One region of the Enterococcus rotai genome, then DNA from elsewhere that is predicted to be linked to it. Evidence: predicted binding sites of a transcription regulator. Region 1 holds the regulator's gene; the other holds the start of a gene.

Region 1 (7,657 bases):
CCGATTGTAGTGAAGGGTTTCCCTTTGTGAGAGTAGGACGTCGCCACGCTAAAGTGTTGTCTTGGAGGTTTAGCTCAGCTGGGAGAGCACCTGCCTTACAAGCAGGGGGTCGGCGGTTCGATCCCGTCAACCTCCATTTTTTGAGCCGTTAGCTCAGTTGGTAGAGCATCTGACTTTTAATCAGAGGGTCGCAGGTTCGAGCCCTGCACGGCTCATAGGAATATTTTGCGGGTGTGGCGGAATTGGCAGACGCACTAGATTTAGGATCTAGCGCCTTACGGCGTGGGGGTTCAAGTCCCTTCACCCGCATTTTTAGTCTCGTTTAATACTTGGCGAATACGCCGGCTTAGCTCAGTTGGTAGAGCATCTGATTTGTAATCAGAGGGTCGAGGGTTCAAATCCTTTAGCCGGCATCCAAATTGCGGAAATAGCTCAGTGGTAGAGCACCACCTTGCCAAGGTGGGGGTCGCGGGTTCGAACCCCGTTTTCCGCTTAGCTTGTTCGCCGGGGTGGCGGAACTGGCAGACGCACAGGACTTAAAATCCTGCGGTGAGTGATCACCGTACCGGTTCGATTCCGGTCCTCGGCATTGCAGTGACATACAGATGTATGACATGTAGCACCCATAGCTCAACTGGATAGAGTGCTTGACTACGAATCAAGAGGTTAGGGGTTCGACTCCCTTTGGGTGCATAGTTGATAGGTTTGACTGCGGATTAGAAGGTTAGGTGTATTAGTTCCTTTTAAACGTTTAGTCTTTTTTTATTATTATAGCTACGGGAAGTAGCTCAGCTTGGTAGAGCACTTGGTTTGGGACCAAGGGGTCGCAGGTTCGAATCCTGTCTTCCCGATTGAAAGAACAGAGTAATTGCTCTGTTCTTTTTTGTTCTAATAAAATACCCAAGGCGTTATCTATATTTACTTTTTCTTATCAAATCAGGCATTCCACTTTATTAAACAGTTGAAGTTATGTATAATTAAGGTCAGTATTAGTCAAGGGAAAAGGATGAGTGTGATGAGTAATCAAAATACTTCGGATTTAATAGAAGCATATCTAAAGAAGATTCTTGAAGAGAGCAGTAAAATTGAGATTCGCAGAGCCGAAATGGCTCATTTATTCAATTGTGTTCCATCCCAGATTAATTATGTTATCAATACACGCTTTACAATTCAACGCGGCTATTCTGTTGAAAGTAAACGTGGTGGCGGTGGTTACATTCGAATCGCCAAGGTTCAAATTTCTGATAGTGATCAATTGTTAAAACAGATTGCTCAGTTTACAGGCAATGAACTTTCAGAAAAAGATGCACTGATTTTTATACAAAAGTTGTACGAAGAAGAAGTGATCACCAAAAGAGAAGGAAACCTGATGTTGTCAGTTCTTGGAAAACAAGTTCTAGGCAAAGCAGGATCAAATGAAGATTATTTACGTGCTCAATTGATGCATTCATTTTTAGAACGTTTGAGTTACGAGGAGGAATGATAATATGGATGAATTATTTACAGAAAGTGCCAAGGCAGTCTTAGCCATTGCACAAGAAGAAGCAAAATATTTTAGGCATCAATCTGTTGGATCAGAGCATTTGCTATTGGCATTAGTTTTGGAGCCAAATGGAATTGCTGGGAAATCATTGCGCCAGTTGAATGCTGATAAAAACGATATTCGTGAAGAAATCGAACACTTAACGGGTTATGGTACTGTAAAAGCCTATCCTAAAGGTTCATACTTGCCTTATTCTCCTCGTGCAAAGCAAATTTTTGCATATGCTGGTGATGAAGCCAAGCGTTTAGGTGCACCAAATATTGGTACAGAACATATTTTATTAGGGTTATTAAGAGATGAAGATATACTAGCATCACGTATTTTATTGAATCTGGGCTTAAGTTTATCCAAAATGCGCCAGCTTTTAATGAAAAAAATCGGTATAACAGATCCACAAATGAGTGGTAATGTAGGACGTCGAAGAAATAATCAAGCTCAAAAGGCAACGCCAAAAGGAACACCAACATTAGATTCGTTAGCACGTGATTTAACAAAATTAGCTCGTGAAAAAAATCTTGATCCAGTAGTTGGACGTTCACAAGAAGTTAGACGTTTGATTCAAATTTTAAGCCGTCGTACAAAAAATAACCCTGTTTTAGTTGGAGAACCTGGTGTTGGTAAAACAGCGATTGCTGAAGGGTTAGCACAAAAAATCGTAAATGGTGAAGTGCCAGAAGATATGCAAGAAAAACGCTTGATGATGTTGGATATGGGCGCTTTAGTAGCTGGTACTAAGTATCGTGGAGAGTTTGAAGATCGTCTCAAAAAGGTAATCGATGAGATTTACCAAGATGGCGAAGTCATTTTATTTATTGATGAATTGCATACTCTGATTGGTGCAGGTGGTGCTGAAGGTGCAATCGATGCATCAAATATTTTAAAACCAGCACTTGCAAGAGGTGAGTTGCAAACAATCGGTGCAACAACATTAGATGAATATCAAAAGTATATCGAAAAAGATTCTGCTTTAGAACGACGCTTTGCTCGTGTACAAGTTGATGAACCAACACCAGAAGAGGCAGAAGAGATTCTAAAAGGGTTACGATCTCGATATGAAGAACATCATGGTGTGGAGATTACAGATGATGCACTTCATGCAGCAGTTCAATTATCTGTACGCTATATCAATTCTCGTCAGTTACCAGATAAAGCAATCGATTTGATGGATGAGTCTTCAGCTAAAGTTCGCTTGGATTTAGCGGATGAACCTTCTGAAATCAATAACTTACGTTTAGAAATTGCTCGTTTGGTTCAAGAAAAAGAAGAAGCCATTCAATCTCAGTCTTTTGAAAGCGCAGCTAGATTACGTCAAAAAGAGAAAAAATTAGCTCGAAAATTAGAAAATATTCTCTTATTAGAAGAAAAAGAGGCTTCTGGTTACGCAAATCGGGTAACAGAAGAAGATGTTGCGAATGTTGTTTCACAATGGACAGGTGTACCTTTACAGCAATTAGAGAAAAAGGAAAGTGAACGATTGCTTGAATTGGAAAGTATCTTACATCATCGAGTAGTCGGACAAGATGAAGCGGTTCAAGCTGTGTCGCGTGCGATTCGCAGAGCCCGTAGTGGTTTGAAAGATCCAAATCGACCAATTGGTTCATTTATGTTTTTAGGACCAACCGGTGTTGGTAAAACAGAACTTGCAAAAGCTTTAGCTGAAACCATGTTTGGTAGTGAGGATGCTCTTGTTCGGGTAGATATGTCTGAGTTTATGGAAAAATACAGTACTAGTCGTTTGATTGGTTCCCCTCCAGGTTACGTCGGGTATGAAGAAGGCGGTCAGTTAACCGAAAAAATTCGTCAAAAACCGTATTCTGTTATTTTACTGGATGAGGTAGAAAAAGCTCATCCTGATGTCTTCAATATCTTGTTACAAGTGTTGGACGATGGTCACTTAACAGATTCTAAAGGACGAAAAGTAGACTTTAGAAATACAATTTTGATTATGACATCAAACATTGGCGCAACGGCGATTCGTGATGAAAAAAATGTTGGTTTCAATGTTCAGGATCTAACGAAAGATTACGGTGCAATGCAAAAACGGATCATGGAAGAGCTGAAAAAAGCCTTCCGCCCAGAATTTTTGAACCGTGTGGATGAAACAGTTGTTTTCCGTTCATTGGATCAGGAAGAAATTCACGAAATCGTGAAAATCATGAGTAAATCGATTATTCAGCGTTTAAGAGAACAGGATGTTAATGTAAAAATCACAGCAGCAGCGATTGAAGTGATTGGAAAAGTCGGTTTTGATCCAGAATACGGTGCACGCCCAATTCGTAGAGCTTTACAAAAAGAAGTAGAAGATCGTTTAAGTGAAGCATTACTTTCTGGTCAAATTCATCTTGGAGATAAAGTGACGATTGGCGCAAGTAAGGGCAAGATTACATTAAATGTTAAATCACCCAAACCAGAGCAAGTATTACAAACAATTTAAAGCTAAAATCAATAATTCGCTGTGCAAAACGAATCTGTTTTGTACAGCTTTTTTTCTTAAAAAAAAGTAAGCGAACACTCTTTATTTTGTGAAAAATGAGCGTTAAAATAAAGAGAGTCTATTGGAAAGTTTGTGAACCTGTGCTACTATAAAACAGTTGTGAGAAGACTGTGTAAAAAGATAAAAGCATTGCTGTTAGATGAATTTGTAAAAGGATTGAATGATTCTGTTCAGCTTTTGAGATATCTAGCTTCATGGGCTAGCTCTTCGGAAAAAAGATAAATATGAATAGTGGCAAAAAACACCACCATCCCTATTTCCTATTTTTCAGTCAGAGCTGAACAAGCCCATTCAGCTTTTAAAATTATCTAGCTTCATGAACCAGCATCTCGGAAAAAAGATAAAATTAGCCTGTGACAAAGAACGTCACATTCAAATTTCCCTATTTTTCAGTCGATGCTAAGCGGGTTCATTCAGCTTTTAAAGGAGGATACAAAATGATAGAACTTATTGCGACTGCTGAATCTGTTGAACAAGCAGATGCGTTATTAGCAGTAGGGGTAGATACTTTATACATTGGAGAAGAGATGTTCGGGTTGCGTTTGCCAACGTCATTTTCTCGTGAGGAACAGCGTATTATTACAGAAAAGGCCCATCATGCAGGAAAAAAAGTGACTGTTGCGCTAAATGGGATCATGCATCCGGAAAAAATGAAGAAGGTCCCGGAATATTTGACTTTTTTACAAGAAATCAATGTTGATCAAATAACTGTTGGAGATCCAGGGGTAGTATTTGTTTTGCAGCGTGATGGAATCGATATTCCGTATATTTATGATGGAGAAACCTTAGTAACTAGCTCTCGTCAAATTAATTTCTGGGCAAAACGTGGATCGATCGGTGCAGTTTTGGCTCGTGAAGTTCCTTTTGAAGAAATGAAAGCAATGAAGGATAATTTGATGGTTCCAGCTGAGGTCCTTGTGTATGGTGCTACATGTATTCATCAATCAAAACGACCATTGTTGCAAAATTACTATAATTTTACTAAAAATGATGAATCAGCCAGTAAAGAGCGTGGCCTATTTATATCTGAGCCTAAAAAAGAAGAAACGCACTATTCCATTTATGAAGACAGTCATGGTACCCATATTTTTGCAGATAATGATGTAAATTTAATTGGTGAATTGGACAAGCTTCATGAACATAATTACACAAAGTGGAAGCTTGATGGCATTTATGCGCCTGGAGAAAATTTTGTGAACGTTGCAAAGCTATTTGCAGATGCTAAGGAAAAAATAGAAGCTGGACTTTGGTCGAGTGAGCAAGCACAAGTGGCAATTGAACAAATAGAAGCTCTTCATCCAGAAAATCGTGGTTTAGATATCGGGTTCTTTGATTTGGATCCAGACGAGATAAAATAAGGAGAAAAAAACATATGACAAATGAACGAACACTGAAGCGTCCTGAGGTCTTAGCACCAGCAGGGACGCTAGAAAAACTAAAAACAGCTATTCACTATGGCGCCGATGCAGTCTATATTGGTGGCAATGCTTACGGTCTACGTAGTCGTGCAGGAAATTTCACAAAAGAAGATATGATTGAAGGAGTAGCTTTCGCCAACGAACATGGAGCAAAAGTTTATGTAGCAGCAAATATGGTTACGCATGAAGGAAATCAAGAAGGAGCAGGAGACTTTTTCAGAGAAATTCGTGATGTTGGGATTTCAGCAGTCATTGTTTCTGATCCAGCTTTGATTGAAATTTGTGCAGCGGAAGCGCCAGGCTTGCCGATCCATTTATCTACACAAGCATCAGCGACAAACTATGAAACATTAGAGTTTTGGAAAAACGAAGGATTAGAACGTGTGGTGTTAGCACGTGAAGTATCAATGGACGAAGTCGCAGAAATCCGCAAAAATACAGATGTGGAAATTGAAGCGTTTATTCATGGGGCAATGTGTATTTCTTATTCTGGTAGATGTACGTTGTCTAATCATATGTCGATGCGGGATGCGAATCGTGGTGGTTGTTCACAATCTTGTCGTTGGAAATACGAGCTTTATGATATGCCTTTTGGCGCTGAACGTACAAGTTTGACTGATAAAGGTGAAGTTGAAGAAGAATTTTCGATGAGCGCAGTGGATATGGCAATGATCCAACATATTCCTGAATTGATCCAAAATGGTGTTGATAGCTTTAAAATCGAAGGCCGAATGAAGTCGATTCACTACGTTTCTACAATAGCAAATGTCTACAAAAAAGCGGTTGATACGTATATGGAAGATCCTGAAAATTATGAGTGCAAACAAGAATGGATCGATGAGCTTTGGAAAGTAGCGCAAAGAGAGCTTTCAACTGGTTTTTATTACCATGTACCAACCGATGAAGAACAGTTATTTGGAGAACGTCGCAAGATCCCGCAATATAAATTTATCGGGGAAGTGATGGCGTATGATCCCGAAACAAAAGTCGCAACGATTCGTCAAAGAAATCATTTTAGTGTAGGCGACGAAATTGAATTTTACGGTCCTGGGTTCAAACACTTCCATCAAACAGTAGATGTTATGTATAATGAAGAGGACGAGTCAATCGATCGAGCACCAAATCCAATGATGATTTTAACAATGCCAGTTGAAGAACCAGTAGTAGTTGGTGATATGATTCGTAAAAAGAAATAAATAATTTGAGTGAGGGATTGGCTGTTACAGCTTGTCCCTTTCATTGCAGAAAGGATAAGTGAACAATGACAAAACAATATGATTATATCGTAATCGGCGGTGGCAGTGGTGGAATTGCTTCTGCTAATCGTGCAGGGATGCACGGGGCCAAGGTTTTATTGATTGAAGCGGCTGATATTGGCGGAACTTGTGTGAATGTTGGTTGTGTCCCTAAAAAAGTAATGTGGCAAGCAAGCTCAATGATGGAAATGATCAAACGAGATACAGCAGGGTATGGAATGGATGTAGAGGTAAAATCCTTCAGCTTTGAAAAGCTCGTTCAAAATCGTGAGGCGTACATTGATAATCTACATGCGGCTTACCATCGTGGGTTAGATAGTAATAATGTAGAAGTTTTAGCAGAGTATGCAACGTTTGTTGATGATCACACAGTCGAAGCAGGAGGCGAACGTTATACAGCTCCTAATATTTTGATTGCAACTGGTGGACGTCCTAAAAAATTAGGAATTCCAGGTGAAGAATATGCGATCGATTCTAATGGCTTTTTTGCTTTAGAAGAATTACCAAAACGAGTAGTCTTCGTTGGAGCAGGCTACATAGCTGCTGAACTTGCTGGAACTATTCACGGATTAGGATCTGAGACACATTGGGCATTTAGAAAAGACCGTCCATTACGAGGTTTCGATGAAATGTTATCAGAAAAAGTAGTTGAGCATTATGCTGAAGATGGCATGCATATTTATCCTCATTCAACTCCTCGTTCGATTGAAAAGTTTGAATCAGGAGAATTGATGATCACTTTTGAAAACGGCACTAAAATCACAGCTGATAGTATTGTATTTGGAACTGGTCGTCAACCTAATACAGATACGTTAGGGCTAGAAAATACACATGTTGAGCTGACAGATCAAGGCTATGTAAAAGTGGACAAATTCCAGAATACAACACAAACTGGTATTTACGCTGTTGGCGATGTGATTGGCAAAATTGATTTAACACCCGTGGC
Region 2 (7,657 bases), 1.1 Mb from region 1:
GATAATTTTAGTGTTTTACCTGTAAAAGGAGACCTTATTCATTTATCTGATGTAAATGACGAAGTATTCGCTTCAGGAGCAATGGGCAAAGGGCTAGCTGTTATTCCAACTGATAATACAGTTCGTTCTCCGATCCAAGGAACTGTAACTACGATTTTTGAAACTAAGCATGCCATTGGTTTAACAAGTAAAAATAACGTTGAAGTCTTACTTCATATAGGTCTTGATACCGTTAATTTAAAAGGACAATATTTTGATGTGTTAGTTAAAGAAGGCCAAGAAATTACGCTTGGTCAAGAATTAGTTCAGTTTGATCGTACGAAAATTAAAGAAGCTGGATACAATCCTACAGTCATTATGGTCATTACTAACAGTCTAGATATTCCAACTCTAGAAGTAAACATTGCAAATAAACGTCCAGTAACAATTAATTAAACATAAAGGAGATAGTTCCAATGAATTTAAGAAAAAACTTTCTTTGGGGTGGCGCTACTGCTGCCAATCAATATGAAGGCGGCTATTTAGAAGGCGGAAAAGGTCTAACGATCAATGATGTCGAAATGGGCGCAGAACACGGTAAAAAACGAGAAATCCATGATTCCATTCAAAATGATGCTTATTATCCAAGCCATGAAGGTACTGATTTTTATCATCGATACAAAGAAGATATTTCTATGTTTGCGGAGATGGGCTTTAAAAGTTTTCGTTTATCCATTTCATGGGCACGCATTTTCCCTAATGGTGATGATTTAATTCCAAATGAAGCAGGTTTACAATTTTATGATGATGTATTTGATGAACTCTTGAAATATGGAATTGAACCTATCGTAACCTTGCATCATTTTGAGCTGCCTTTAAATCTCGTGACAAAATACGGAGCTTGGAGAAATAGACAACTTGTTGAACTATCAGTTCGTTATGCCAAAACTGTAATGGAACGGTATAAAAACAAAGTAAAGTATTGGATTACTTTTAATGAAATCAATGCACTATTTATTTCATCAGCTCCTTGGCATATGGCTGGAATTTTATATAAGGAAGACGAAAATAGACATAATACAATGTTACAAGCCGCTCACCATCAATTAATTGCTAGTGCTTTAACCGTGATAGAAGGGAAAAAAATTAATCCTGATTTTCAGTTTGGATGTATGCTGCTATACCCTTGTACCTATGCCGCAACATGTAATCCAGAAGATCAAATTACAGTTCGCAATAAGCTCCTATCAACTTATTATTTTGGTGATGTCCAAGTCAGAGGAAAGTATACAAATACTTGCTCATCCTATATTGACTCTTTAGACGGATCTATCGATTTTGAACTCGGTGATGAGGCAATTCTGGCTAAAGGGACTGTTGATTACATCTCATTTAGTTATTACTTTTCAGGGATCGAAGGGGTTGGAGAAGATATTGAGATGGCTGAAGGAAATCTGTCTAGTGGAGGTAAAAACCCTTACCTTGATATGACAGAATGGGGTTGGCAAATCGATCCAATCGGTCTACGCAATTCTTTAAATAGTTTGTATGATCGTTACCAAGTCCCCTTATTTATTGTCGAAAATGGCATTGGTGCACTTGACGAAGTGAAAAATGATGGTTCAATCGAAGACGATTATCGAATCGATTATCTAAGACAACATATTTCTGCGATGGTTGACGCAGTAGAAAAAGATTTCGTCGATTTAATTGGTTATACAGTGTGGGGGCCCATCGATATTGTTTCAGCAGGAACTGGCGAAATGAGAAAGCGCTACGGCTTTATCTATGTTGATAAAGATGACCAAGGACACGGAACGCTAAATCGCTCTAAGAAAAAATCATTTGATTGGTATAAAAAGGTCATTGAAACCAACGGGAATTATGTAAAATAATTGAAAGGAGCCCTTCCTTATGGAAGATTTTGATTTAATTTTAGAATCCGGGGAAAAAAAGTTTACTTATTTTTTTGAAAATAGCTTTAAGTTCTTTTTAAAATCATTTATGGCAGGTTGCTATTTAGGCATTGCAATGGTTTTATCGCTTTTTTTAGGAAGTATATTAAATACTTTTGATGCAAATATAGCGAAAATAGGTTACTCTATGTTTTTCGGTTTAACCTTCGTTTTAATTGTTTTTTTAAATGGAGAACTGTTTACTGGTAATTGTTTAACAACTAGTTTTCCGATTTTCAATAGAACAAGAAGCATTACAGAGATGGGGAAAATGTGGTTTATCTGCTTAATTGGTAATATTGTAGGAGTTTCATGGTTTTTGTGGTTGTTTGTTAAAAGCCAATCTTTCACTCATATAGTGAATCCATATATAAATACACTGCTAGAAACAAAATTGAATTTTAGTTTTGATACGCTGTTTATTCGTTCAATTCTCTGTAACTTTATAGTGTGCATTGCCACCTACATTGCTTTAAAAATAGACAACGAAATGGCAAAAACTAGTATCATGCTCTTGGTAATTTCAACATTTGTAATTGCAGGTTTCGATCACTGTATTGCAAACATTGGTTTATATGTGATGGGAATAACATTAGGACAAGTAGATATTTCTCTATTAATGTTAAATAATATTTTTATATCGATCGTAGGAAATATTATTGGTGGTTCCCTAATGTTAGGCATTCCACTCTACTTGATTCTAAAAAAGAAATGATGTTTGAGAATAATTTAGCCTCTAAGACGATGTCACATTTCAATTATCAAAAAATAACCGAACTAGCTATAGCTGACGGTTATTTTTTTGTCTTTTGAACCCAGGATTTTTTTAAGTCACTTTATTTATAAAACTAAATTATAACATTTTAAAACGAGTTCAATTGCTTGATTCTTGTCCAAAAGATGCTATAATAATCTCAAAGGTCAAAAATGGTCAGCAGACTATTCGACCTATTTAAATGACTTTGAACTATCATTAGTCTTATTTTGAAAGGACGTGTTTTATCCTATGGTTTGTCAAAATTGTCAACAAAATCCAGCAACGATCCACTTATATGCAAATGTTAATGGTCAAAGAAAGCAATTAGACTATTGCCAAAGTTGCTATCAAAAATTAAAAGCACAAGCAAACGATAATCAACCAACAATGTCTCAACAAGATCCATTTGGTTTTGGAAGCTTAGATGATCTATATCGCTCTTTATCTCGTCAAATGCAGGAACAACAAGGGAATCCTAATGGTCAAACCCCACCTACCCAATTTGGTGACGGCAATGGCTTTAACGGCGGTCAGCCTCCAAGAGGTGGTGCTGGTCAATCGAACGGCTTACTTGGTGAGTATGGTATCAATATCACCCAAGCTGCCAGAAATGGAGATGTTGACCCAGTTGTCGGTCGTGATGAAGAAATCAAACGTGTGATTGAAATTTTAAATCGCCGTACCAAAAATAACCCAGTTTTGATCGGCGAACCTGGTGTTGGTAAAACAGCCGTTGTCGAAGGTTTAGCACAAAAAATCGTGGATGGCGATGTACCGCAAAAATTATTGGACAAAGAAGTCATTCGTTTAGATGTCGTCTCTTTAGTTCAAGGTACAGGTATTCGCGGACAGTTTGAAGAACGGATGCAAAAATTAATCGAAGAAATCAAACAAGCTGAAAATGTCATTTTATTCATTGACGAAGTTCATGAAATCGTTGGCGCAGGTGCTGCAGGTGACGGAAACATGGATGCTGGTAATATTTTAAAGCCAGCACTCGCTCGCGGTGAGCTACAAATGGTAGGCGCCACAACTTTAAATGAATATCGGATTATCGAAAAAGATGCTGCCCTAGAACGTCGGATGCAGCCTGTCCGTGTGGATGAGCCAACGGTGGACGAAACGATTGCGATCCTTAAAGGCTTGCAAAAACGCTATGAAGATTACCATCATGTAAAATATACAGATGAAGCCATCAAAGCTGCTGCAACGCTATCAAATCGTTATATTCAAGATCGTTTCTTACCAGATAAAGCCATCGATTTATTAGATGAATCTGGTTCTAAAATGAACTTGACGATTCAAATCGTTGATCCTAAAACAATCGAAAAGAAACTCGTAGATGCAGAAGCGCAAAAACAACAAGCATCTGCTGAAGAAGACTTCGAAAAAGCAGCTTATTATCGTGATCAAATCAACAAATTACAAGCAATGAAAGAAAAACAAATCAGCGACGAAGAAACGCCAGTAATTGGTGAGAAAAATATCGAAGCCATCGTTGAACAAAAAACAGGAATTCCTGTCGGTGATTTGAAAGAAAAAGAACAAACACAACTGAAAAACCTAGCTGTCGACCTAAAAGCTCATGTCGTTGGACAAGACGATGCAGTTGATAAAGTATCCAAAGCCATTCGTCGAAATCGTGTTGGTTTAGGAAAACAAAATCGTCCGATCGGTTCGTTCCTCTTTGTAGGACCAACTGGTGTTGGTAAAACAGAATTAGCCAAACAATTAGCATACGAACTATTTGGTTCAGAAGATTCTATGATCCGTTTTGACATGAGTGAATACATGGAAAAACATAGTGTCTCTAAATTAATCGGTTCCCCTCCAGGTTATGTTGGTTATGACGAAGCAGGACAATTAACGGAGAAAGTTCGCCGTAATCCATACAGTTTGATTTTACTCGATGAAATCGAAAAAGCGCATCCTGATGTATTGCATATGTTCTTGCAAATTCTTGATGATGGACGTCTAACAGATGCACAAGGTAGAACTGTTAGTTTCAAAGATACGATCATTATTATGACAAGTAATGCTGGAACAGGCAACGTAGAAGCCAATGTCGGCTTCGGCGCTGCTCGTGAGGGTCTTACAAAATCTGTTTTAGGGCAGCTGAATAATTTCTTTACACCAGAATTCTTGAATCGTTTTGACGGTATTGTTGAATTTAAAGCACTAAGTAAAGAAAACTTGATGAATATTGTCAGCTTGATGCTAGATGAAGTCAACGGCTTACTTGCTCATCAAAAAATTCATATTGAAGTGCCGACAGACGTAAAAGAAAAATTGGTTGATCTCGGCTATGATCCTTCAATGGGCGCTCGACCATTACGTCGAACCATTCAAGAACAAATTGAAGATGGCATCGCTGAATACTTCTTGGATCATCCAGAAGAACATCAATTAGTTGCTAAACTAGATGATGATGGAAAAATCATTGTAACAGGTGAAATTGCTATAGATTCTAGTGATACCAATGAAGCAACAACTGAAGAAGCATAAAAAGTGAAGTCAATCAGGCAAACTGATTGACTTTTTTGTGTTTTTCAAGACAAATTTCTTTTTATTTGAGCTAAAAAAATTTATAATAAGAGTGAGTGAAATTTATATCAAATTTTAAGAAAGATTATTCCAGCTCCATTGATTCTGTGAATATTCTGTTTTTTATTATTAACGTAAAAAGAATGAAACTGAGGTGAAAAAAATGAAATTAGTCAATGTAACCAACAGCTACAAACAGTTAGTCAATAAACAACTAGAAAATACCGATGCATACTTTGTTAAAGTTTATTCAGCGGGTAACACGACCGTCGTTTATACAGAAGCTGCTCAACATGCTGAAATATTGATCGTAAATAAAAAACGTGCTGTCCGTAAAACTGAAATCAATGAAATCCTGACTTATGTTTTAAAACGGATACCAAAAGAAAAATATGACCGTGATCAAATTTCGATTATTGAACTAAAAGATGTTATCGAAATTTCGATTCCGATGACTTCTAGTCTTGTAGAAAGTTAGATACCATCAATAAAAAGAATCTTGTAGAAAGTTAGATACCATCAATAAAAAGAAAGCTGAACATTCATTTTGTTCAGCTTTCTTTTTTATTCCTTACTGTAACTTACCTCACCGATTTCATCATCTGTTGAATTTTTAAATAGATACCAGCATAGTCCTGAAACTAATAACACTGACACTGCAACGATCATCACCTGAAAAAACACATTCGTTGTAGTCGTTTTAAACAAGAAACCAATTATGATTTGACCAACTGGAACTGCACATTGTGAAACAGCCATAATCGTGGCCATTATTTTACCAATATTTTCTTTTGGTGTTATTCTTTGAACCATGGAAATCAAGTAAATAGAAATAAGACTCATCATCATTCCAATTGGAATTCCAGTTATAATAAATACTGCAAAGCCAATCATATTTCCCATAGGATTTCCTGCAAACATTAAACCAACGTTCATTAAAATCAATAATAGACCAGATAGCGTAAACATTTTATAAAGATTATTTATTCGTAATTTCTTTGTGAAAATCCCAGTAAAAATCGCTCCAAGAATTGTTGATAAACTAATTACTGACAACCCAATCCCATAAACTGTATCACTTGCTTGTAAAACAACTCTTAATACAATGGGAACCCCTACAATAAAAAAGGCCGATAACGTAAAGTTGATAAGTGCCGCAATCAAAATAGAATTGAAAATAATTCGATTATTACGAACTTCTCTAAAACCATCCTTTAAATCACCTGTTAATGTACTTAAAACACCAGACTCCATTGGTCGCTTTTCAAAAGGAATCCGTAAAAAAGTTTCTATAATTGCCGCTAGAATAAAAAATACAGCACTTCCTACAATCAATTTTTGAGCACCTAATATACTATATAAAATACCGCCAATAATAGGGGCAACTACATTTGACATGGATAAAACAGCGTTAACCAACCCATTTATTTGCTCCAATTGGTCCTTTTTTACTAATAGAGGGATACTCGCAGTTACTACGGGTGTATCAAAACTACCAACAATTGATAGTAAAAATAACAGCAAACCAATCATAACGATTGAATCGGTCAAGCCTAAAATAAAAAATAATATTACAGCTAACACTGCATTCGTAATATCCATTAAAACCATTAACAAACGACGATCAAATCGATCTGCGATCGCTCCACCAATCGGAGCAAACAAGACTGGAATACTGGAAATGGCGAGAATCGTCGCAAATATATCCGCCCTTCCTGTTTTATCCAATACATAAAGCGATAAAGCAAATCGTAAAATCGCTCCACCGAAAACTGATATAACCTGTCCCAATACCAAATACAAAATATTTTTATTCACTTTCCCCATCATTTTTTCTCCCTATCTACCTTATTTATCAAGCTAAAATACCTTGATACCTAAGTTTACCATTCTGACTTTATACAACACTCAGGCTAAAGTCTTGTATTCACTAAGACTATCGCCCTATCTTAGACTGGAATTAAATTTAATATAGAGACACAAAAACGTATAAGGAATAACCTCATGAGGTTATTCCTTATACGTTTTGTATTCGAGTAAAAGATAAGAATAGACGCAACTTCTTCGTAATAAACTACCATTGCGCTAAACACTTTTTTCTCGGTCTCTATTTTAAAATATATTTTTTATAATACGCATACAGCTCTTTGATAGAATCACTCATCAAAATATCTTTTGCTGCCTCCACTTGTTCTAACGTCCAATCAAACCATCTCAGTTCTAAAAGTAATTTAATTTCCTCATCTGAAAATCTCTTTTTGATCACTCTGGCTGGATTACCGCCGACAATCGTATATGGCGGAACATCTTTAACAACCATAGAACTTGCTGCAATCACGGCCCCTTCACCAATTGTAACACCTGGCATGATCATCGCATTCATCCCGATCCATGTATCACTCTTAATAACTGTGTCCCCTTT

What was found. Region 1 encodes CtsR, which represses protease genes until heat stress. Its sites were predicted from a motif close to TTGGTCAAAAAAGGTCAAANA; they were not measured.
Region 2: ATZ35_RS00525 (ATP-dependent Clp protease ATP-binding subunit) is a predicted target of CtsR. The motif match lies at 2,852-2,872, and genes of this name have one in related genera.

Annotation. Positions count from the first base shown of each region.
Region 1 is NZ_CP013655.1:1,220,316-1,227,972, forward strand. Features, by position in the region: tRNA gene ATZ35_RS05655 (tRNA-Val) at 64-136, shown strand; tRNA gene ATZ35_RS05660 (tRNA-Lys) at 143-215, shown strand; tRNA gene ATZ35_RS05665 (tRNA-Leu) at 228-309, shown strand; tRNA gene ATZ35_RS05670 (tRNA-Thr) at 341-413, shown strand; tRNA gene ATZ35_RS05675 (tRNA-Gly) at 422-493, shown strand; tRNA gene ATZ35_RS05680 (tRNA-Leu) at 504-589, shown strand; tRNA gene ATZ35_RS05685 (tRNA-Arg) at 620-693, shown strand; tRNA gene ATZ35_RS05690 (tRNA-Pro) at 778-851, shown strand; gene ATZ35_RS05695 (CtsR family transcriptional regulator) at 1,016-1,483, shown strand; gene ATZ35_RS05700 (ATP-dependent Clp protease ATP-binding subunit) at 1,488-3,977, shown strand; gene ATZ35_RS05705 (peptidase U32 family protein) at 4,475-5,395, shown strand; gene ATZ35_RS05710 (peptidase U32 family protein) at 5,410-6,651, shown strand; gene gor (glutathione-disulfide reductase) at 6,717-7,657, shown strand, end outside.
Region 2 is NZ_CP013655.1:110,967-118,623, forward strand. Features, by position in the region: gene ATZ35_RS00510 (beta-glucoside-specific PTS transporter subunit IIABC) at 1-435, shown strand, start outside; gene ATZ35_RS00515 (6-phospho-beta-glucosidase) at 456-1,874, shown strand; gene ATZ35_RS00520 (formate/nitrite transporter family protein) at 1,894-2,649, shown strand; gene ATZ35_RS00525 (ATP-dependent Clp protease ATP-binding subunit) at 2,941-5,196, shown strand; gene ATZ35_RS00530 (DUF1827 family protein) at 5,399-5,713, shown strand; gene ATZ35_RS00535 (MFS transporter) at 5,800-7,065, opposite strand; gene ATZ35_RS00540 (CatB-related O-acetyltransferase) at 7,343-7,657, opposite strand, start outside.